DNA from 2 places in the Bacillus sp. EB106-04-04-XG123 genome. Region 2 is predicted to be linked to the other one. Evidence: riboswitches for the same ligand, from Rfam matches in the RefSeq annotation. Region 2 holds a riboswitch; the other holds the start of a gene.
The links. Region 2 has a riboswitch for glycine ahead of gcvT (glycine cleavage system aminomethyltransferase GcvT). Riboswitches for the same ligand answer to the same signal wherever they lie in the genome.
Positions count from the first base shown of each region.

Region 1 (3,422 bases), on a different contig from region 2:
AGTTCTTGCATGACTCCAAATGCAACTAAGTCACTAAAACAAAAAATAGCGGTAGGAGGCTCGGATTGATCCATCACTTGAGCGAGTGCTTCTTTCCCGCCTTCACGAGTAGGTACGATATCAATAATAAGGGAATCATCAATTGCCGCATTTTCTTCGTCATGGGCTCTTTTGAAACCTTTCATCCGCTCAATCCAAGTCGATGAGGTCTTGATCCCCCCTAAGAAGGCGATGCGCCGATGTCCCTTTTGAAGAAGATGATGAACCGCCATCCAAGTACCTTGTTCATAATCAACACCGACATAATCACATTGCACATCTGATAATTCACGATTTGCCAGTACTTTTGGCGTGCGAATTTGATTTAATTGTTTGACGGTTCGAGCAGAGCTTTTCGAAGCTGGGTTTAAAATAATTCCGCCCACTCGGTGCTCTACCATGGTGGAAATGAGCCGCTCCTGTTTGTCGACACTGTCAAAGGTCGTACCAAGTAAAACGGTATAGCCCAATGATTCAAGCGTGGTTTGCACGCCAATTAAAAACTCCGAAATAAAGGTGTTAGAAATATCCGTCACAATCACACCAACGATATTTGAGCTTTTTGACCGCATGTTGGCAGCAACGCGGTCGTATACGTATCCTAAATCCTCCATGGATTGAAGCACTTTGTTTCGAGTGGCTTCAGAAATTCTAGGATTGTTTCGAACAACGAGTGATGCCGTTGAAGTCGAGACACCGGCATGCTTGGCGACTTCCTGTAATGTGACACGCTGTTTGTTCATTTTTTTCATTTATCTTCACCAACTTCAATGGATTGCCTAACTTTGTTCATGATCAAGAGGGATTTCTCCATCAGACGAGCCGAACATCTTTTGGTTTATTATACATGAATTAGGGGGGATTGATGAAGTGAAGACATATGGGTATCACTGTAAATCATAAAAGATTACCATTGACAGCTTTCTGATTGAGGCGTAAAATATAAAATTATTCAGAAATAGCAACATTTTAATTAAATAACGAAGGCTATGATTGCTGTGGGTCACACTATAGCAGGAGCAGCTTCTGGAGAGACCGCATGTATGTGCGGCGCCGAAGGGTTCACAATCTCAGGCAAAAGGACAGAAGAGTACGAAATATTGTATTTGTGATACATGGATGATGCCGTGTATTACTTTTCTCTATTTTGCTATTCTTTTATGACCGTGAGATTGGAGCGCATCCAATCTCTTTTTTTATGGACTTTTTAAAGAGTTCATTATTTCAGTATAAGATCGTGTCGTAGGAGGGTGTTAGCATTGGCACAACAAGAATTAAAACGAGATTTATCAAACCGTCATGTACAATTGATTGCCATTGGCGGAACCATTGGAACAGGGCTGTTTTTAGGCTCTGGAAAAGCCATTCAATTGGCAGGTCCATCAATCATTTTTGCTTATTTAATTGTCGGAATGGCCATCTTTTTTGTCATGAGGGCACTTGGAGAATTGCTTCTATCGAAGGCAGGCTATCAGTCATTAACCGATATTGCAGAGGACTATCTCGGCCCGTGGGCATCTTTTGTGACAGGGTGGACATATTGGTTTTGCTGGATTATGACAGCGATGGCGGATGTCATTGCGGTTGGGGTGTATGTACAGTATTGGTTTGACATTCCGCAATGGATTCCTGCCATCATTTGTTTGTTGATTTTACTAGGATTGAATCTACTAACAGTGAAGCTTTTCGGAGAAATGGAATTTTGGTTTGCACTCATTAAAGTGATTACGATTCTATTATTGATCGGTGTTGGAATTGTTCTTTTAATCATTGGTTTTCAAACCGATGCCGGACCGGTGACAGTAACGAATTTATGGTCTCATGGCGGGTTATTCCCGAATGGTGTCACAGGCTTCTTGCTGTCATTCCAGATGGTGATTTTTGCGTATGTGGGAGTTGAACTGGTTGGCGTATCCGCAGCAGAAACAGCCAATCCGCAAAAAAACATTCCCTCTGCGATTAATAAGATTCCATTAAGAATTCTATTTTTCTATGTGGGTGCGATCTTTGTTTTACTATGTATCAACCCATGGACTGAGCTCAGTGCATCAGAAAGTCCTTTTGTGAAAACCTTTGGGCTCATTGGGATACCAGTAGCAGCGGGGCTTATCAATTTTGTTGTGTTGACGTCTGCGGCATCAGCTTGTAATAGCGGCATGTTCTCGACAAGCCGTATTCTGTATAATCTCAGTCATCAAAAGCAGGGGCCAGCTTCCTTTGGACGTTTGAACAAGCACGCTGTCCCTAGTAATGCGCTATTCGTTTCAACGATTGTAGTATCGGTCGGTGCTCTTTTAAGCAAGCTGATTCCCGAACAAGCCTTTGGGATTGTTACGACGATTAGTGCCATTTGTTTCATTTGGGTATGGAGTATTATTTTAATTTGTCATTTGAAATATAAAAAAACACGGCCTGAACTGCATGCAGCATCTACCTTTAAAGCACCGTTCACACCTTTTGTGAATATTTGCGTTCTTGCGCTCTTTGCAGCCATTCTCGTGATCATGCTCTTCGCAGATGCAACACGTCCTGCGCTACTATTGACACCGGTATGGTTTGGTTTCTTATTTTTGATTTATGCACGAAAGAAACGCCGTGCTTCGTAACGGACGGAAAAAGCACAGCCTTTTGACAGAGCTGTGCTTTTTATCATTTAACGATTTCTAATCTTTAGCACATAATTTGCATTCAAAATGATCAAAACAACCCCAATGACCACGATCGAGAACAGCTGAGAGTGATTGGCTCCAAGGGAATACACAATCAAAATAAACATGGCACTGGTCAATAGAATATTCATCATTTGATACGTGTGAAACAGTCCGCCAAGCATGACATGCTTTTCCCCTTCGTCTGAAATGGCGAGCAGCTTTTTACTATAGTCTTTGTCGGACGGATTTGGCAGATTGCGATTAGGATAGACAAGTTTGAGGACGGATATCGCTGCATAAGAACTGATAATGGTGACGATAAATAAAGCAGCATTGACCAGAATCAACCAGAGTGGCTGCTCGGTGACGATGGTTATACCGATGGCAATAATGGACAAAATCGTACTCACCGTATTGGCTAATGTCGAATCAGTAAAGGTCCGATATTGCTTTGCCTCCAGTTCATCTTCCTCATCTCCAGAGACCGAAAGAGACACTCTTTTTTTCATACGTGAAATCCCTGAAAAACAATAAATAATCAATAAAATTGTCACTCCACTGATAACAAGAGTCGCTTCAAATGCAATATCAAGAAGTGTCATCTCAAATTCGGCTGCCAGCAGACAATAAGCACCGAGAAAGCCAAGGAGAGCACCTAAGAGCATTTTGTATACAGTTTTCATGATAGTTCATCCTCCTCGAATAGAAAAATACGTTCAATGGGTTCCTGAA
Region 1 is NZ_JBYTDZ010000002.1:852,527-855,948, reverse strand. It holds gene AC3WTB_RS09735 (LacI family DNA-binding transcriptional regulator) at 1-791, opposite strand, end outside; glycine riboswitch at 1,056-1,135, shown strand; gene AC3WTB_RS09730 (amino acid permease) at 1,299-2,645, shown strand; gene AC3WTB_RS09725 (DUF3169 family protein) at 2,693-3,373, opposite strand; gene AC3WTB_RS09720 (helix-turn-helix transcriptional regulator) at 3,370-3,422, opposite strand, start outside.
Region 1: it holds a riboswitch for glycine, as region 2 does, so the genes downstream of both, AC3WTB_RS09730 (amino acid permease) here and gcvT (glycine cleavage system aminomethyltransferase GcvT) in region 2, are expected to answer to the same signal.

Region 2 (3,422 bases):
TCATACAATGCTTGTTCTGTCGGAGAAAAATCAATGGAAATCGTTTTGACATGCCGTTTTGTCCACTCGATGCCTGTGTCTTGTCTTCGGTTTCGAATCATCACTTTATTGACGAGCTGTTTTAATCGGTCATGGTCTTCAAGCTGCAAGTCCTTTTTGGCAAAGATATCTTTAAATTGATGTTCATTTCCTAGGTGGCCCGGCTTCAGAAGGGAAACGAGATTAAATATTTCTCCGATCCGGTTTTGAATAGGTGTCGCTGTCAGCAGCAGACAGAACTTCTTATTCAGGTTTCTCACAAATTCATAGTTTTTCGTTTTATTGTTTTTCAGTTTGTGTGCTTCATCGATAATGACCATATCGTAGGCAATCGATAAAATCGTGTCTCGATGCGGCTGTCTTTTGGCTGTGTCAATGGAAGAAACGACTACGTCGCACTGCTCCCACACATAGCTCTTTTTTTGTTCAACAGCATCAATATAAAATTTCGTCCGCAGCTCCTGTACCCACTGAGATACAAGGGAGGCGGGGACGAGAATAAGAATTTTTTTGGCAAGTCCACGAATCATGTATTCTTTGATAATGAGTCCTGCTTCCACGGTTTTTCCCAGTCCCACTTCATCTGCTAGAATGGCTTTCCCATTCATTTCTTCTACGACTCTTCTGGCTACTTCGAGCTGGTGCTGTAAAGGTGTGAATGCAGGCAGGTGCGCAGGAGCTTGCAGCCCCTCGAATGAATCAATGGCTGTGACTTTTTGAACCTGCGTCGCTAATCGATACATATCCCAGTTCGCCCAGGGGCCGTCTGATGAAAGCCGCTGCTGAAATTCATTTGCCCATTCCTGATCAAAAATCGTTTGAATATTCAATGTGGTCGCCTGCCTTTCTAGTAGGGTCTGATAAATTGTTCTGTTTTTAAACGCTTCATTTTTTAAGAGGTCTCTAAAAGACTAGATATATGAATAAAAGCGAACGATATCGAAAGGTTATTTTAAAAATGTTAATGATTTTTCTGTTGCTCTCCATCCATTTCTAATGGTAGGATGTTGATAAGTGATCTAGAAAATAAGCCACCCATTTTGATAGTATGTCCAATAAATGTGAAAAATATGAGCGGATGATGGTATGGGGAGAGACTTGGCGGTTATTTTGCACTGGCAGGCGCCGAAGGAGCAAGCTGAATGATTCAGTGAATCTCTCAGGCAAAAGTACTCTTACCGGACGCAACTCTGGAGAGTGTTTGCTGATCGTTTTAGCAAACCACCAAAGGGGAAAACGCACAATGATGTTGTGCTGTAAACTTTCAGGTGCAAGGACAGAGACCTCTTTTTGATAAAAGGGAGCGCTCTGTCCTTTTTTGCTGTGATTTTTTTCTGAAAATTCAGCTTGCATTTGCACTAAAAAAAGGGGGAAACGATTGATGTTGAAACGAACACCGCTTTTTCATGCGTATGAAACGTTTGGCGCAAAAACCATTGACTTCGGGGGCTGGGAATTACCTGTCCAATTTTCTTCCATTAAAGAAGAACATGAAGCTGTTCGAACAAAAGCAGGGCTTTTTGATGTGTCTCACATGGGTGAGGTGGACGTCAAAGGTCAAGATGCCCTTCCTTTTTTACAAAGGTTATTAACCAATGATGTGTCTAAGCTGACAGACGGTAAGGCACTATATACAGCCATGTGTTATGAAGATGGCGGAACGGTAGATGACCTGCTCGTCTACCAAAAAGAAAAGAACCACTATTTACTTGTCATCAACGCATCAAATATCGATAAAGACGTGGATTGGCTTTTGAAGCACCAAGAGAAGGATGACGTATTGATCAAAAATATATCTGATCAAACCGCCTTGCTAGCGCTTCAAGGACCTCTTGCTGCTGACATCATCAAAGAGGTGGCGGATGAAGAGGTGACATCGCTTAAACCTTTTACGTTTTTATCAAAAGCTGAGGTCGCAAATAAAGAAGTGCTCGTTTCTAGAACAGGTTACACAGGGGAAGATGGCTTTGAAATCTACTGCCAGTCAGAAGATGCGGTCGACCTTTGGTCCGCTTTATTAGAAGCGGGGCAGCCAAAAGGATTAATACCGTGCGGACTCGGTGCACGTGATACCTTGAGATTTGAAGCAAGGCTTCCGCTTTATGGCCAGGAGCTGACAAAGGATATTTCTCCATTAGAAGGCGGAATTGGTTTTGCTGTCAAAACGGATAAAGAAGCTGATTTTATCGGAAAAGCAGCACTTAAAAAACAAAAAGAAGAGGGACTGAAGCGAAAGCTTGTCGGCATTGAAATGATTGAAAAAGGGATTCCGCGTACAGATTATCCAGTCTTTTCAGGAGAAAAGCAGGTTGGGTTTGTCACAACGGGCACTCAATCCCCAACATTAAAGAAAAATGTCGGGCTTGCTTTGATCGAAACCTCAGAAGCGGAGCTTGGGGCAGAGGTGGAAGTACAAGTTCGCAAAAAACGTCTAAAAGCCAAAATCGTCACAACACCATTTTATAAAAGAACCAAATAACGAGGGGGAATAGAGGATGAAGCACAGATATTTGCCGCAAACAGAGCAAGATCAGAAAGAAATGCTGGATGTCATCGGCGTTCAGTCGATTGATGAGCTTTTTTCAGATATCCCAGAGAAGGTGAGATTCAAAGGAGCATACAACATCAAAGAAGCCGCATCTGAAACAGCGCTTGTCAGGGAATTATCCCGGCTAGCTGCAAAGAATAAGGATACAGTTTCCTATGCATCGTTTCTTGGTGCTGGTGTATATGATCATTACCAGCCTGTCATTGTCGATCATGTTATCTCACGCTCTGAATTTTATACAGCGTATACACCTTATCAGCCGGAGATTTCGCAAGGTGAATTGCAAGCGATCTTTGAATTTCAAACAATGATTGCTGAGCTGACTGGTATGGATCTAGCCAATTCCTCAATGTATGATGGCGGGACGGCACTAGCAGAAGCGGCAATGCTTGCTGCGGGACACACAAAGAAGAAAAAAGTGGTGGTTTCTGAAACGGTTCACCCTGAATCAAGAGCGGTGCTGAAAACATACGCCAAAGGACAAAACATTGAAGTTGTTGAAGTGCCTGCGAAAAAAGGGCAGACAGATTTAGCTGCACTGGAAAAGGCCGTCTGCGATGATACAGCAGCAGTTCTCGTGCAATATCCAAACTTTTTTGGTGTCGTCGAGCCGTTAAAAGACATTGAACCCATTGCACATAAAGGAAAAAGCCTGTTCATTGTCTCTAGCAATCCCCTCGCACTCGGGCTATTGACGCCGCCTGGTAAACTTGGGGCAGACATTGTCGTTGGTGATGCGCAGCCGTTCGGTATCCCGGCGGCATTTGGCGGACCTCACTGCGGATATTTTGCTGTGACGAAAAAGTTGATGAGAAAAGTGCCAGGTCGTTTAGTC
Region 2 is NZ_JBYTDZ010000003.1:351,132-354,553, reverse strand. It holds gene AC3WTB_RS12325 (DEAD/DEAH box helicase) at 1-869, opposite strand, end outside; glycine riboswitch at 1,118-1,224, shown strand; glycine riboswitch at 1,228-1,321, shown strand; gene gcvT (glycine cleavage system aminomethyltransferase GcvT) at 1,421-2,518, shown strand; gene gcvPA (aminomethyl-transferring glycine dehydrogenase subunit GcvPA) at 2,535-3,422, shown strand, end outside.